4 regions of the Spongiactinospora sp. 9N601 genome follow, and region 1 is predicted to be linked to each of the others. Evidence: riboswitches for the same ligand, from Rfam matches in the RefSeq annotation. Region 1 holds a riboswitch; each other region holds the start of a gene.
The links. Region 1 has a riboswitch for cyclic di-AMP ahead of ACH34R_RS25590 (coiled-coil domain-containing protein). Riboswitches for the same ligand answer to the same signal wherever they lie in the genome.
Positions count from the first base shown of each region.

Region 2: another riboswitch for cyclic di-AMP. It lies ahead of ACH34R_RS01750 (C40 family peptidase); the one in region 1 lies ahead of ACH34R_RS25590 (coiled-coil domain-containing protein).
Region 3: another riboswitch for cyclic di-AMP. It lies ahead of ACH34R_RS31110 (CHAP domain-containing protein); the one in region 1 lies ahead of ACH34R_RS25590 (coiled-coil domain-containing protein).
Region 4: another riboswitch for cyclic di-AMP. It lies ahead of ACH34R_RS24415 (hypothetical protein); the one in region 1 lies ahead of ACH34R_RS25590 (coiled-coil domain-containing protein).

Region 1 covers NZ_JBIRBB010000010.1:354,325-358,150, forward strand. The annotation lists gene ACH34R_RS25580 (M50 family metallopeptidase) at 1-313, shown strand, start outside; gene ACH34R_RS25585 (MarR family winged helix-turn-helix transcriptional regulator) at 356-868, shown strand; gene ACH34R_RS25590 (coiled-coil domain-containing protein) at 872-1,885, opposite strand; cyclic di-AMP (ydaO/yuaA leader) riboswitch at 1,889-2,038, opposite strand; gene galT (galactose-1-phosphate uridylyltransferase) at 2,109-3,188, opposite strand; gene ACH34R_RS25600 (DeoR/GlpR family DNA-binding transcription regulator) at 3,185-3,826, opposite strand, start outside.
Region 2 covers NZ_JBIRBB010000001.1:411,528-415,353, reverse strand. The annotation lists gene ACH34R_RS01765 (NlpC/P60 family protein) at 1-333, shown strand, start outside; gene ACH34R_RS01760 (cold-shock protein) at 611-820, shown strand; gene ACH34R_RS01755 (hypothetical protein) at 1,136-1,387, shown strand; cyclic di-AMP (ydaO/yuaA leader) riboswitch at 1,758-1,939, shown strand; gene ACH34R_RS01750 (C40 family peptidase) at 2,043-2,558, shown strand; gene ACH34R_RS01745 (M48 family metallopeptidase) at 2,858-3,826, shown strand, end outside.
Region 3 covers NZ_JBIRBB010000014.1:217,392-221,217, forward strand. The annotation lists gene ACH34R_RS31100 (class II 3-deoxy-7-phosphoheptulonate synthase) at 1-362, opposite strand, end outside; gene ACH34R_RS31105 (SSI family serine proteinase inhibitor) at 476-892, opposite strand; gene ACH34R_RS31110 (CHAP domain-containing protein) at 1,083-1,730, opposite strand; cyclic di-AMP (ydaO/yuaA leader) riboswitch at 1,738-1,892, opposite strand; gene ACH34R_RS31115 (hypothetical protein) at 2,122-3,192, shown strand; gene ACH34R_RS31120 (DUF6716 putative glycosyltransferase) at 3,189-3,826, shown strand, end outside.
Region 4 covers NZ_JBIRBB010000010.1:89,730-93,555, reverse strand. The annotation lists gene ACH34R_RS24420 (alpha/beta fold hydrolase) at 1-879, opposite strand, end outside; gene ACH34R_RS24415 (hypothetical protein) at 1,085-1,972, opposite strand; cyclic di-AMP (ydaO/yuaA leader) riboswitch at 2,342-2,507, opposite strand; gene ACH34R_RS24410 (universal stress protein) at 2,724-3,239, shown strand; gene ACH34R_RS24405 (nuclease-related domain-containing protein) at 3,270-3,826, opposite strand, start outside.

The sequences.
Region 1 (3,826 bases):
CGAGATCGCCGCCTCCGAGGCGCCGGTGCGCGACAAGATCGCGTTCTTCGTCCAGTTGCTGGCCGGGTTCAACCTGGCGATCGGTGTGTTCAACCTGCTCCCGCTGCTGCCGATGGACGGCGGGCACGTCGCGGGCGCGCTGTGGGAGGGCCTGAAGCGCGGGTTCGCCCGGCTCACCCGGCGGCCCGCCCCTGGTTACGTGGACATCGCCAAGCTGCTGCCGCTAACGTACGGCGTGGCGGCGGTGATGGTCGTGATGGCGGTCCTGCTGGTGTACGCCGACGTGGTGAACCCGGTCCGCCTGTCGGGATGAGCTTATATGTAGGCTACACACAAATGATGGTAGCCTGACAGCGTGGAAGCACAGCGGACCGCGCCTGGTGTCGCGATCGACGTCGCCCTGTTCCGGCTGCGCCGGATGTGGGCCAGGCCGCTTCGCGCGCGCAAGGCCGGCGACCCGGCCCGTCCCATCCAGATGTCCAACGTGATGGTCGTCGGCGCGGTCTCCCGGCTCGGGAAGGAGTCCGCCGAGGTGACCGTGGGCAACGTCGCCGAGCACATGGACGTCGACCCCTCCACCGCCAGCCGGCTGGTCAACGACGCCATCGCGGCGGGCTTCGTGGAGCGCGAGCCGTCCCAGATCGACGCCAGGAGGGTCAGGCTGGTGCCGAGCGCGGCGGGGCGGCGCGTGCTCGACGCCGTCACCCGCCACCGCCGGGCCTACCTCGACAGCCTCATGGCCGACTGGAGCGAGGAGGACCGCGCGGCCTTCGCGCGGCTGATCACCCGCTTCGCGGAGGCGGCCGGAGCCCGCCCCGCCGACCCGGCCCGCCTCGACCACGTGATCGCCGAGGCCCTGGCCGGCTGACACCTAGTGCATCGAGATGTGCACGTGGTCGAAGTGGTTCTGGGTGATGCTGCCGCGGTTCGACATCCCGCGCCAGCCCGAGCCGCCGATCGTGTAGATGCGCTGCTTCCAGATGACGTACTTCACGCCGATCTTGCCGCCGTTCTTGATGGCCCACAGCGCGATGGCGTCGCCGAGCGACTGCCGGGCTGCGGAGGGCATGGTCCCGCCCGTGCTGAGCATGAAGTCACACGCCCGGCCCAGCGGGTGCTCCCCGCCGCCACCTGACCGGTAGCACCCGATCGTGGAGGTCAGCTCGAAGCGCTCCTTGATCTCATCGCGCATCACCCGGGTGCGGGGCGTGATGTTCTCCGCGCCGGTCGGCAACTGGGGAGCCCAGGTTCCGTCGCCGCGCCTGCCCACGCCGGTCGGGATGAGCTTGTCGAGCCGCTTCTCGATCTCGTCGATCAGGTCCTCGGCCTCCTTGCGCCGCTTTTCGACGTCGTCGGCCTGCTCGGCGATGCGGGCGGTCAGCGCCGTCGCCTCCTGCGCGGCCTTCTTCCGCTCGTCTCGCGCGGTGGCGAAGTCCTTCAGGTAGGCGGCTTCCTCGGCGGCCATCTGGGTCAGGACGGCCGCGCCGCCCATCCCCTGGCCGAACATCAGCGTGGGCAGGCTGGTGTCGCTGCCCTGGTAGCGCATCCCGGCGATGTCGCCGATCCGGTCGGCGGCGCCGGCGAAGGCCGACTCGGCCGAGGCCAGCCGCGTCTTGGCCTTCTTCTCGGCCTTCCTGGCGCCGGCGAGTTCGACGCGCTTGGCGTTGTACTGCTCGATCAGCCCGTCCACCTTCTTGCCGAGCTTCTTGAGCTGCGCTTTCAGCTCGGCCTTGCTCGGCTTGGGGGCCGCGACCGCACCGGCCGCGGGAAGCAGGGCGAAGCTTCCGGCGGTGGCCAGCGCGCAGGCCGCGGCGACGGCGCGGGCGCGCCAGGGACGGGACGCGGGGATCGACGTGCGGGACAACGTGGGGGACGATGCCGCCACGCACACTCCTCTCCTGTACGCCTACCGGGTTAGCTGACGGGTTCGGGCAGGAGGGTGCCCTACCACGGACGGGGGGCCGCCGTGGATTCACCCCAGGTGCTTCTGGGTCCCCGGTTCCCGGGCGAGGCGCCCGGGATTAGGCGGTCGGCCGTTGCGGCCGCTGCGTGTGGATAGTAGTGGTAAACGCATGGCAATGCGACATCAAACCGGAATGATCTGGTAATCAGGTTGTGACCATGGCACGCAACAGCCGGGCGGCTTCCTCGGGCGACACGTCATTGACGAACGCGCCCATCGCGGACTCCGACCCGGCCAGGTATTTCAGCTTGTTGGACGCTCTGCGGATGCTGAACAGTTCCATGTGGAGGTGGGAAAGTTCCCGCCCGGTGGCGACCGGCGCCTGGTGCCAGGCCGCGACGTACGGCATGGCCACCCCGAACAACCCGTCCAGCGCGCGCAGCACGCCGGTGTAGAGCGGACCGAACGCCGCCCGCTCCGCCGCGTCCAGCCCGCGAAGGTCGGGCACCCGGCGGTGCGGGTAGATGTGCACCTCGTACGGCCAGCGCGCGGCGGCCGGTACGAACGCCGTCCAGTGGTCGTTCGCCGCGACCACCCGCACCCCCGCCTCCCGCTCGGCGGCCAGCACGTCGGCGAACAGATTGCGCCCGGTGCGCTCGGCGTGCCGGGCGGCCACCTCCAAGGTCCGGCGGGTCCGCGGCGTGACATAGGGATAGGCGTAGATCTGCCCGTGCGGGTGGCCGATCGTGATGCCGATCTCCGGCCCGCGGTTTTCGAAGACGAAGACCTGCTCGACGCCGGGCAGCGCGGACAGTTCCGCCGTACGGTCGGCCCAGGCCGCCATGACCAGCTCGACCTGGCCGGGGGCCAGGTCGGCGAAGGACGCGTCGTGGTCGTCGGTGAAGCACACCACCTCACAGCGCCCGGTCCCCGGCCGCGCCTCGCTCAGCCCGCCCACCACCGGGTGCCCGCCGGGCTGGTCAGAGAAGGACGGGAAGCGGTTTTCGAAGACCACCACGTCGTAGGAGGCGGCCGGGATCTCGGTGAGCCTGCCCGGTTCGGACGGGCACAGCGGGCACTCGCCCGCCGGAGGCAGGAACGTACGGCCCTGCCGGTGGCCCGCGATGGCGATCCACTCGTCGGTGAGCGGGTCGCGGCGCAGCTCGGAGGCGGGCGGGCGGGGCGGCAGGTCGCGCTTGTCCGGCGCGGCGCGGTCGGCGTCCTCGCGCCGGTCGAAGTAGATGAGCTCGCGGCCGTCGGCCAGCTCGGTGACGGTGCGCTTCACAAGCTCTCCCTCGTGTCCGCGGGCTCCCGGGCCGCGATGATCAGCTCCCCGGCGGAGGCCGCCAGCTCGTCTCTGGCATGGGCGGGCAGGCCCTCGTCGGTGATGACCACGTGGGCCTCGGCCAGCTCGGCGATGGTGCTGATGCCCACCAGCCCCCACTTGGTGTGGTCGGCCGGGACCACCAGCCGCCGGGCGCAGCCGACCAGCTCGCGGTCGGTCTCGGCCTCCAGCAGGTTGGGCGTGGTGAAACCGGCCCGCGCGCTCATCCCGTGGACGCCGAGGAACAGGGTGTCCACGTGCAGCTGGCGGATCGTGGCCACCGCCACCGGGCCGACCAGCGCGTCGGAGGGGGTGCGGACCCCGCCGGTGAGCACCACCGTGCGGTCGGCGCGCGGCACCCGGTGGAACACGTCGGCGACCCTGATCGAGTTGGTGATCACGGTCAGCTCGGGGACCTCGACCAGGTGGCGGGCGAGGGTCCAGATGGTGGTGCCGGCCGACAGCGCGATGGCGGTGCCGGGCCGTACCAGCCGGGCCGCGGCACGGGCGATGGCGTCCTTCTCCGGCTGCTGGCGGGCGGACTTGGCGGTGAACCCGGGCTCCTCGGTGGAGCCGGGGCCGGTCGTGGTGGCCCCGCC
Region 2 (3,826 bases), on a different contig from region 1:
TTCGCCTTCGCCCAGATCGGCAAGCCGTACCGGTACGGCGGGACGGGCCCGGGCGGGTACGACTGCTCAGGGCTCACCCAGGCGGCCTGGCGCTCCGGTGGCGTGTCGCTGCCCCGGACCACCTGGGAGCAGTGGCGCTGGGGGGCGAGCCGGAAGGTCTCGATGGACGCCCTGCAGCCCGGCGACCTGCTGTTCAGCCACGGGCTCGGCCATGTCGGGATTTATGCCGGCAACAATAAGATGGTCCACGCGCCGCAGACGGGCGACGTCATCAAGGTCGTCAGCCTCGGCTCCTACGGCCTTGGTCGCTTCGTCGGAGCCATCCGCCCTTGATCGTGCCCGGTCGCGCGGGGGTGCCGCCGGCGCCCCCGCTGCGCCGTTCCTGGCGGCTCTCGCCGGGAGTGACGAGAGTCTGCACAGGCGCATGGCGGGCGTGGTAAGTTGAAGACGTTGCAGTTGTGGTACCCATAAGATTACTTGTGCACCTGACGCGTTGTGACAGCTCAGGTGCTTTTCTTTTTCCGGGCGTCTCCGGATGGGGGTCATCGCGGCGACACGGGGTTCGCACGGTGCGGGCTTCGTCTCTGCACCTGTCAGAAGGAGAAACGACATGAGCACTACCGGAACCGTGAAGTGGTTCAACTCGGAAAAGGGCTTCGGCTTCATCGAGCAGGACGGCGGCGGCGCCGACGTCTTCGCTCACTACTCCAACATCGTGTCCCAGGGCGGCTACCGTGAGCTGCACGAGGGCCAGCGCGTGGCCTTCGACATCACCCAGGGGCAGAAGGGCCCGCAGGCGGAGAACATCGTCCCCGCCTGACACCGGGTCGGACGGCGGGCCGCGCGAGCGTGCCCGCCGGGTAGATCACGGCCAGGTCGCACGAGCGGCCTGGCCGTTTTCTTTTGCCCTCTTTCAGGGCCTCGGCCCCCGGCGCGGTGGGCCCCGATGATCGAGCGGGCATCGCCGGCCAGGGCGATGTAGATCAGCCCGAAGCGGTCGGCCGCCACTCCGGGGAGGAGGCCGATCGTCCGGCTCCTCCAGGCGCGCTCTGGCCGCTACGAGGCCGCAGGGCGGCACGGGCCGCTCATCGTCGCTCTGGACGGCCTTGGGTGGCAGCCCTGTCAGGACGGTGCCTTGCTCTCGCTCGCGGTGTGGCCGAGGTCGTGGTACCTGCTCGAACGGCGGCGGCTCGCGCGGGACGCGGCCTCTGGTGACAGCGAGGGCGGCCTCCATGGCGTCGCGCTCCCTCGGGTGGTCGTCCGGGACGCCCGCGTGGACGGCCCGCTCGTACGGCTTTCCGGTCCGCTCGATGCGGCCTCCCGCCGGCACCCGGTCGCCCTGTCGTCGCTCCTGTTCGGTGGGACTTCCAGTGGGACTGGAGCCTAGCACGGCTTACCGCGCCCTTTGCGGAGTTCGCGAAAAACGCCTCTCGTGACGGGAGTGAAGATCGTGAGCCACGGTGGCCATATGTGATCTCTGTTACATGATTCACCGATATGTGAGCAGTGTCACATCGGGCGCCGGGAACCCCATGTGGCGCGGGGGATTCGAGAGATCAACGAGGGCCTTTTCGATCTCCGCGCTTTGTCGGCCCTTTGCCGGAATATGGCGATGGGAGTACCTTCTCGCATCGCGGCGAACATGCCAAGTCGCCGCACGACATCGGCCCGGATCCGCCGGTGTCGTTTTCTGAATGGCGAGATCCGCTTGGTCACCGCCCGTCCGCCGCGACGCGTGCCGTACCCCCCGATTCCGGGTGGTGACCCTGCCGAATCCATGCAGACATGAGGCATGGAGCCGGGGACCCAATGGGCCCGTCCCGCACCGAGCGTTTCGCTGCGGGAAACGGCCTGGGGTGAATCGGCGCATGAGCGCCGTAGGGCGAACTTCCCCGCCCGAATCCGTCAGCTAACCCGGTAGGCGTTCGTGGAAGAGTTGAGGAGCGATCCTGTCCGCATCCGTGTATGATTCACGGCCGTCTCACCGTGTCCGCCTTTCCCTCGGCGGCGCGGCCCTCACCGTCACCGCCTCGGTGGTGACGATGTCGCTGCAGGCCACTGCGGCGGAGGCGACGGCCGCCATCGAACCGACCGCCATGCAGACCGACCCGGCGGAAACGCCGTCCCCCGCCGAGGCGGAGAGCGAGAATTCCGCGGTGCCGGCGGCCAAGAAACTCAGCAGGGCCGCCACACAGCGGATCAAGGCCGCCAAGGCCGTTTCGGTGGCCAAGAAACAGGTCGGCGACCCCTATCGGTGGGGAGGTAGCGGCCCCAGCGCCTTCGACTGCTCTGGCCTCGTTCAGTTCAGTTGGAAGAAGGCCGGAGTGCGTCTTCCCCGGGTGACGTACAGCCAGTACACCCGTATCAAGAAGAAGGTGTCCTTCAAGAACCTGCGCCCGGGAGATCTTCTGTTCTTCCGCGGTAAGGGACACGTCGGCATGTACGTCGGCGACGGCAAGATGGTCCACTCGCCGAGCAGCGGAAAGACGGTCCGCGTCGAGAAGCTGAGCGGCTGGCGCAAGGCGAGTTTCAGCGGCGCCGTACGGCCGGGCCTTTAGTTCCGGCGGCGCTTTTTCCGGAGACCGCCGACGCGAAGGCGGCCCCGTCCTTCCGTTCCCCTCCGGTGGGACGGGGCCGCTTTTTCGTGATCGACGGTGATCACCCGCATTTCTCCGCAATCGTGGAAATCCGGCGCGGCGGCAAAGACCTGGACCCGCCGTGGAGACGCTTCCATCCGCTTGAATAGGCTCCACTGCCGGCCGGCGGACACGGCGTGGACGCGCAAGTGTGGCCCCGCGACCGGCCGATCCTGGAGAATGCGCTACTAGATGTGGCGCCGGCGGGGGGAGTGGCTGACGTGCGGGGGTTGCGCGCGGCATGGGCCGCACTGGTGGTGCTCGGCCTGGCTCTCGCCGGGATCGTCGCGGTGACGACGCCGTGGCGGGCGCTGCCGCCGGGCGCGCCCGAGGTGGCCGCCGATCCGGCCCGTGACTTCACCGCGGCGGAGATCGCCCGGTCGCAGGCGTTCGACGCGGCGCTCAGCGCGCCCGCCTATCTGTCCCTCGCGCTCGGGCTGGTCTTCGCCGTGGTGCTGGTGGCGACGCCGTTCGGGGCGCGGGTGGTGGGCCGCGTGCCCGGTCCCTGGTGGGTCAAGGCGGTGGGCGGCGTGGTGGCGCTCACGGTGGTGGTGGAGCTGCTGCGGTGGCCGCTCGGCGTCTGGTCGGAGACCTACCTCCGCGAGTACGGCCTTTCCACGCAGACCTGGCTGTCCTGGAGCGCCGACCGGCTGAAGAACACCGCCGTGAGCACGTTGCTCACCGCGCTCATGGTGGTCGTGCTGATCGCGCTGGCGCGGCGGTTCGCCCGTTGGTGGATTCCGGCGGCCCTGGGCGCGTTCGCGCTGACGCTGGCCGCCTCGTTCGTCTACCCCGTCGTGGTGGAGCCGATCTTCAACGACTTCCGGCCGATGCAGGCCGGGCGGTTGCGCGATGACCTGCTGGCCATGGCCGGCCGCGACGGCGTGCCGGTGGACGACGTGCTGGTCGCCGACGCCTCCCGGCGTACCACGGCGCTCAACGCGTACGTGTCCGGGTTCGGCGCGACCCGCCGCATCGTCGTCTACGACACGCTGCTCAAGGCCCCGGAGAACGAGATCGAGCTGATCGTGGCGCACGAGCTGGGTCACGCCGAGCGCGACGACGTCCTTTCCGGCACCCTGATCGGCGGCCTCGGCGCGGCCTGGGGTGTGATCCTGCTCTACCTGGTGACCTCGGCCGGCGCGCCGCGCCGCCGCGCCGCCGTGCCCTCGATCGCCGACCCCCGGGCG
Region 3 (3,826 bases), on a different contig from region 1:
GGCTTGGAGCGGGGCTTGGCGAACTGCCCGGCCATCCGCCCGATCTTGACGATCGGCACCTTGCCCGCGTACGTGAGCACTATCGCCATCTGCAGCAGGGTCTTCAGCTTGTTGCGCACCGCGTCGGCGGTGGCGCCGGCGAAGGTCTCGGCGCAGTCACCGCCCTGCAGTACGAACGCCTCCCCGCGGGCCACGGCGGCCAGCTCGCTCTTGAGCTGGTCGCACTCCCCCGCGAACACCAAGGGCGGAAGGCCGGCCAGCTCGGCCACGACCTTGTCCAGCTCGCCGCGGTCAGGCCAGTCGGGCTGCTGCGCCGCGGGCAGCTCTCGCCAGGAATCCAGATGGATCGATTCTGCGCTCACGGCATATCAGGCTATTGCACAGGACGGGGTCAACCAGCCAGATGTCCGCACAATGAGAAAGCTCTTTGTACGCCGGAGCCCCGCCGTATACCCCCGCCGCCCGAGCCGGCCGGTCAGCCGGGGATGAGGGTGGGGGAGGCGGCGGCGCCCTGGGCGCAGGCGGCGTTGGGGTAGTGGGCGTGGAAGCCGACGATGCGGCCGTGCCAGCTTCCGCGGATCTCGACGCGGACGGGGGTGTGGCCCCCGACGCAGCGGGCGGATCGGTAGCGGGTGCGCAGCACGCCCAGGTCGCCATCGATGGCCCGCAGGTGGTCGCAGGCGGTGCGGGCCTCGGGGTGGGTGCCGCCGTCGGGGTCGCAGAACAGCGACCAGTGGCGGGTGTGGTCGGCCATGAGGTCGTGCCGGGTGATGCCCAGCATGGACTGGGGGACCTTGGCCTGTGCGGGGAAGGCGGCGGCGAGGGCGGCGGCGGCCACGGCCGCCGCCGAGAGGGTGACCACGCCGCGGACCGGCGGGCGGGCGGTTGACACGGGCCACCTCCTAGCGGTAATACTCACAGTCACTTTACCACTACGAGGAGTTCTCATGAAGCGCTCCCGCCGCCCGCGCCCCGCGAGACGGAACGGCCCCGTGCCACGGGGTCACCGTGGCACGGGGCCGTAGGGTTCCGGGGTGGTCCCGCCGCCCGGGATCGGGGGCGTGGCCAGGTCGGGGCGAGGGTCAGGCGGCGTAGTCGGGGTAGCCGTAGCCGACCACCTGGCTGGTGGGCCGGGTCCGGACCTCTACCCTGCCGTTGCCCGTGTTGCCCTCGATGGTCTTGATGGTTCCGTTGCCGTTGTCCTGCACGACGAAACCGACGTGGTCGATGTCATCGAAGCGCTTGCCGCCGTTCCAGCCGAAGAACACGACCGCGCCCGGCTTGGGCGCCGTGCCCCAGCGCTGGTTCTCGCTGAACCACTTGGCGTGCGTCACGGTGTAGGCGTCCCATCCGACGGACGGACGGACGCCCAGCTCCTCGCCGACCCAGGAGACGAACATCGCGCACCAGGGCGCGTTGGCGTACGCGTTCACGCTGCCGCCGTCACGGGCGACCGTCTCCAGGGCTCGCGGAGAGGACATGTACCACTCATGGAACTTCGTGCCGCCGCCGGCGGCGTTCTCGCTGACGCCGACCTGTGAAAGGGCCAGGTTGATGACGTCCTGGGCCTTGACGGCCCGCTGGGTCTGGGTTGTGGCCGCCTTGGTGTCGGTGGGGGTGTCGGCGTGCGCGGCCTGCACACCGGTCAGGGCGCCGGCGAACACCGCGGTGCCCAGCGCGGCGCCGAGCAGTCGGGTCTTCCCGGCATGGGCGATCCGATGAAGGAACATAGGGGACTCCTTGCTTCCATGCCGCCTACCGGGTTAGCTGACGGGTTCGGGCCTGGAAGTCGGCCCTACGGCTGGCCGCCCGAAGGCGGGCCTTGCCGATTCACCCCATGGGGGAGGTTGGGTCCCCGGCTCCGCGTATCGCGGACTCGGCGGTTGCGCCCCGGCTGGAGGGGGTTCCTGCCGTGACTGGGCGCTATGCAGTTTGCAAACGTCGCGGCAACGCTCTGACCTGCGACGCAGGGGGGGCTCTGCCGCAAACTCCGTGAAAGGTAATACATGGTGACATACGAGGGCAAATCGGGCAAAGCTCCTACACACCGGAATCTCGTATTCCGGGTGTTCACTGAGGCTTCCCGGGCTCGTAATCCCCCGTGGCTAGGGTGATGACGTCGTGAACGGGTCATCACCCGGCGTGGAGGAAGGTCGGCGGCGCCACGTGCGGGAGCAGGGGTCGGCCGTGGCCTGGGTGGAGTCACCGCTGCAGATGCTCTGCGCCGTGGAGGCCCACCATGCGGGCCTGCTCGGAAGCGGGACGCGCATCGTGCCGCGGGCCAAGCTCCCTGCCCTCGCCGCCACCCGACGTGAACTCAACCGTCTGGGCCTACCTGCGCATTCCGTGATCGATTCAGCCCAGAGCGAAATGCCGCGGCCCTCGCGCGGCGGCACCTGGGTGGTGGGCGACGCCTTCTCCGGCAAGGTCCAGTTGCGCCTGCTGGCCGGTACGGGTCGCCGCGTGGTCATCGTCGATGACGGCCTGGCCACCATCCGCCTGCTCGAACTTCTCAGCGGCCACGCCCTGCCGCCCCTGCTGCGCGCCCGTCCGGTGGGCTCCGGCCCGGTCCGCGGCCTCCTGCGCGCGGCGCTGGGCAGGGCCGCCGGCCTGCGGCTGCGCCTGGCCGCCCGCCGGGGCAGGCTCTCGGTGTTCACCGCGCTGCCCGTGCCCGCCGAGCTGGCCGACGCCGTACGCGCGACCGGCGCCGAGCTGCTGACCCACGACTTCCCATGGCTGCGCGCCCGGCCCGACGAGCCCACCCAGCCGGGCGAGCGCACCATCGTCCTCGGCACCTCGCTGGTCCGCAACGGCCTGATCCACCGCGACCCCTACCTGTGCTGGCTGGCCGGCCTGGCCGAACGCAACCCCGTCGCCTACTTCCCGCACCGCCGCGAGGACCCCGCCGACCTCGACCTGGTCAGGGGACAACCGGGCGTCCACGTGTACGACGGCGGGGCCCCCGCCGAGATCACGCTGCGCGGGCTGTCTCAGGGACAGCGCGTGGTGAGCCTGCCGTCCACGGCCGTGACCTCGCTGCGGGTGCTGCTGTCCCCGCGCGGCGTGCCCGTGGAGACCGTTGATGTGCCCGACGAGTGGTGGACCGCCGACGCGGCGCCGTCCCTGCGTTCGCACCTGCAGATGTTCGCTCATCACGATCACGGCACTCACGACATTGGAGTCACATCTTGAAAGTCCTGGCGGTGGCCGACTCGGACTCGTATCTGAAGTGGGCCGCGTGCCTTCTCGACGGGCTCCCCCCAGGTGACGAGGCACTGCTCACCCTGATCAGGACCCCGATCGCGCCCTCTTCCGGGCAGATCGCCGCGGCCATCGCGGGGACCCGCGCCGCGGCCGGGGAGGGCCTGCCCGAGGTGCTCACCGCCCGGCGGCTGCGCCGGGCCGCCGAACGCTTCGCCCCCGACGCGGTACTGCTGGCCTGCACCGGCCCGGTGGTCGACGTGCTGTGCGCCGAGACCCTGGAGGGACTGCGCCCCCGCCCGGTGTTCTTCTCCGGGCTGCCCGGCATCTCCGTGCCCGCCACCGAGAAGGCATGGCGGTTCCGCAGCGGGTGCGACCTGTTCATCGTGCACAGCACCCGCGAGGTGCGCGAGTTCTCCGCGCTCGGCGCCGAACTCGGCGGCGGCGGCGCGGTCGGCCTGGCCAGGCTGCCCTTCCTCGGCCAGGGCGCGGCCGGCCCGGTCTCCGGCCCCCGCGACCGCGTGGTGTTCGCCACCCAGGCCAAGGTGCCCAAGCGGCGCGAGGAGCGCGAGTCGATCCTGCTGGCCCTCGCCGAACTGGGGGAGCGGCGGCCCGACCTCGACGT
Region 4 (3,826 bases), 260 kb from region 1:
CGCGCGTTGGGTCTCCGCCGCCTCGGTCAGCCGGGTGATCGCCGAAATGATCGTGCCCCACAGCGGGTACGGCAGGTCGTGGCCCATCCCGGGGAAGACGCGCAGCCGCGCGCCCGGGATCGCCTCGGCGGTGGCGAGGCCGCCGGGCAACTGGATGAGCTGGTCGTCGCGGCCGTGCACGACCAGCGCGGGCACCGATAGCCGGGCCAGGCCCGGCCTGCGGTCCGGCGAGGCGAGGATCGCCGCGAACTGCCGGGTCGAGCCCGCCGGATCGCCGGAACGGTCGTAGGCGATCCCGGCCAGGCGGCGGATGCGCTCCCGGTCCAGGGGGTAACCGGGAGAGCCGATCACGCTCCACACCTCAAGGGCGCGCGCCACGGCGTCGTCCCGGTCGGTCGCGGGCGGGGCCAGCAGGGCGCTGATGGCGGCGTCCGTGGGCGGGCCGACACCGGCCGCGGGGGTGGACATGATCGAGGTGAGGCTGCGTACCCGGGAGGGATACCCGATGGCCAGCGCCTGGGCGATCATGCCGCCCATCGACGCGCCGACCACGTGGCAGCTCCGCCAGCCCAGCGCGTCCATCAGCCCGGCGGCGTCGGCGGCCATGTCCTCGATCAGGTACGGCGCGGCGGCCCTGCCCGCCAGCACGTCGCCGAGTTCGGGGGCCCCGGCTCCGGTCAGATGTGTGGAAAGTCCTACATCGCGGTTGTCGAACCGCACGACGTGGTGGCCGCGTGCGGCGAGCATCGCGCAGAAGTCGTCGTCCCAGAAGATCATCTGGGTGGCCAGCCCCATGATCAGCAGCACCGGACGGCCGCGCGGAGACCCGAAGCTCTCGTAGGCGATCTCGATGCCGTTGGCTGAGGCGCGCTGGCTCATGCAGAGCAGAATCGCATTCGGTTCGCGAGCATGGCAAGGGCGGGCGTCCTCAGAGGGGGTACGAGGACGCCCGCCTTTACCCGGTCACGCCGTCGCAAGGGAGAGGCGACGTGACCGCACGGTCACCGCGGGTGAATTCGGTGACCACCGCAGTGGCCGCACGGGGGCAGCGGCCACCAGGGGGACCTGCCGCTCCGCCAAGGGATCAGGCGGAGTCGTCGGAGAGCAGCCGGCGGACGCGGTTGCGACCGACGAGGAGACCGGCACCGGCGGCGCCGAGACCGGCCAGGAGGGCGAGGTTGGCCGGGGCCGGGGCGACGGTGTCCGCGGCGGCCACGGTCCGGCCGGACTTGGCCGCCGCCGGCCGGACGGCCGCGTCCCGGTTCGCCTGGGCGGCGTCCGCGGCCGGGAGCTGATGGTACGGCGCGGTACCGGCCACCGAGAGGGGCGAGCCGGTGACGGCCGGGCCCTCGGGCTTGCGGGCGGGCTTGGGCGGGACCACCTTCAGCTCGCGGGTCTCCTCCTGCTCCGGCGGATCGACCGGGTTGCGGTCGTGCTTGCTCCACGCGCCCGTGGAGAAGGCGACCGGGTAGTTCTTCTTTCCGGGGCCCTTGCCCCACTTGGTGATCGTGTACTCGACGTTGATGTGCCCGCGCCCGCCGTTGCCGACGACCATCAGCGTGGTCGGGTTGAACGTGCCGCCGGTGAGGTCGGCGAAGGTCTTGGCGTCGATGTCGAGCATGATCCCGTTGTTGGACGGCACGCCGGGCCCGCGGTCGCCGATGAAGAACTCGGCCTTCCTATCGCCGAAGGTGACGTACCCCTCGGTGCCGAGCGGCCAGCTCGGGCTGGCGAACATGCCCTTCGTCATGGGCTTGCCGATGGCCGGCAGCCCGGTGTCCCCGGCGCGGCCGGAGGCGTCGTCCCAGAAGTAGGACGCTTTGGTGGAGCCCTGCAGCAGGACCTTTTCGGGGGAGTCCTCCGCGTGGGCGGCGGGGGCGCCCGCGCCGATGGCGGCGCCGGCGGTGAGTACGAATCCCAGGAGGGTGGAGGCCAGAAGGCGGTTCGGGCGCAGGCCAAAGGAAACGTTCATCAAGAAATGGGGCTCTTTCGTGAGACGACAAGGGGGAGGCCGCGTGCCTCACTCGGCAACGTCGCGGCCACGCACGTCCAGGAAGAGGTAAGGGGAAAGGGTCGCGCGGGCAGATCGCCACGCGGGGACGCGCGTTCGGCAAAGTCCGCCACGGCATAGGTGGCGTCGATCGTCAGCGAATTCTTGCCGGCCGGGTCATCAATGCGAGACGCCAGGTCATCGATGCGATGCTCGGCCTGGTCCGGCTCAGGCGGAGGCCCCCAGTGGGGGAACACCCGTGCGTACGGGCGTCTGAACCGAGAGCGGTCTCGTGGACCTGGGGAAAGCCAACCTCATAGAAGGCGTGTCAGGGTGGGGGTGACCCACGACTTCTCCTCTCCATCTCGCCTACCGGGTTAGCTGTCGGGTTCGGACGTGGAGATGCCCTACCGCCGCGCGGGCGGATTCACCCCAAGGGCCGCGTGGCGGCCCCGCTGATGGGTCCCCGGCTCCCGGAGGGCCTGTCGGCCGCTTCGGGACTCGGCGTCTGTTCGTGCTCCTCAACTCTGAAGAGCACCATTAGGTTGATAACAAAACTGGACTCTAGTAGCCATCCTGGGGCAAAGCAAACAAATCACCATGATTCAGTCAGAAGATCTACCTTCACCACTGAACAGGTGGTTCTGTCCCGAGATCTGATCATTTAGGGATTTAGCACCAGGTTTCCCAGCGCTTTGACCACTCCTCACCCGCGTCCGCTAATGCTCGAACAGTGAGCCAGAAGACATCCCAGCCGCGCATCGTCGTGGGCTTCAGCCGTTCGTCGGCCTCGGTCGCGGCCCTGCTCTGGGCGCTCGGCGAGGCGGCGCTGCGCGAGGCCGTGGTCTCCCCCGTACACGCATGGCAGTGGTCCGGGGAGTCCCGGGCGTCCTACGCACCGATGGGCACCTGGCGATGTCGCGACGACGAACTCGCCGCCGTGCGGCGGGAGGTCGTCCGGGCGGTCGCCGAACTGACCCCTAGGCCGCTGACGCCGCCGGCCCCGGTCATCGACCAGGGGCCCGCCGTACAGGTGCTGCTGCGGCACGCCGAGGCGGCCGACCTGCTCGTCCTCGGCAGCCGGCCCTACGACCCGGACTCCCCCGCCCCGATGGGGGCGGTGCTGGCCGCCTGCCTGCCGCGGGCGGCGTGCCCGGTCGTGGTGGTGACGCCCGGCAGGGTGGCGCCGGCCCGGCGGGCACGGCAGGCGGCGCTGGCGCTGTCCGGCAGGCCACCAGGCGTCGCATGAACACCGGGGCCACCGTGGGCCCCGGCCGAATCATGTGATCTTGTGCAGCTCCCTGGCCGCCGTCCTGGCCAGGGTCTCCACCTGCTCGTCGGACAGCGCGCCGGTCGCCCGCGAACGGATGAACCGCGGGATGCGCCGGGGCCGCAGCAGCGTCAGCCGCTCGGCCGACACGATGCCGCCGCGCGGCATGCCGCCGCCGTAGACGGCCAGCAGCGCCTCGATGGTGACCGGGATGCCGGACTTCTCGGTGAGCACGGTTGCCAGCCGCTCGGCCGCCTGGTTCAGCCCGTCGGCCATCTTGGTGCCGTACTTCTCGCCGAAGAACAGCCGCCCGCCGTACTGGGCCAGCTCGGTCTCGGGGCTGAACGCCTCGTTGTCCACGATCCACACGCCGCCGGGCCCGATCAGCAGGTGGTCGATGGACGCCTCGCCGCGCACGGCGCGGCCGTTCAGCACCTTGTAGCCCTCCTTGGTGAGGCGGCGGCGCAGGATGCGCCCGGTGAGCACCTCGCCCTTGCGCTTGCCGCGCCACACGGCGGTGCGCTCGTGCGCGTACCACGCCACCACGGCGTCGGCCACCGCGACGA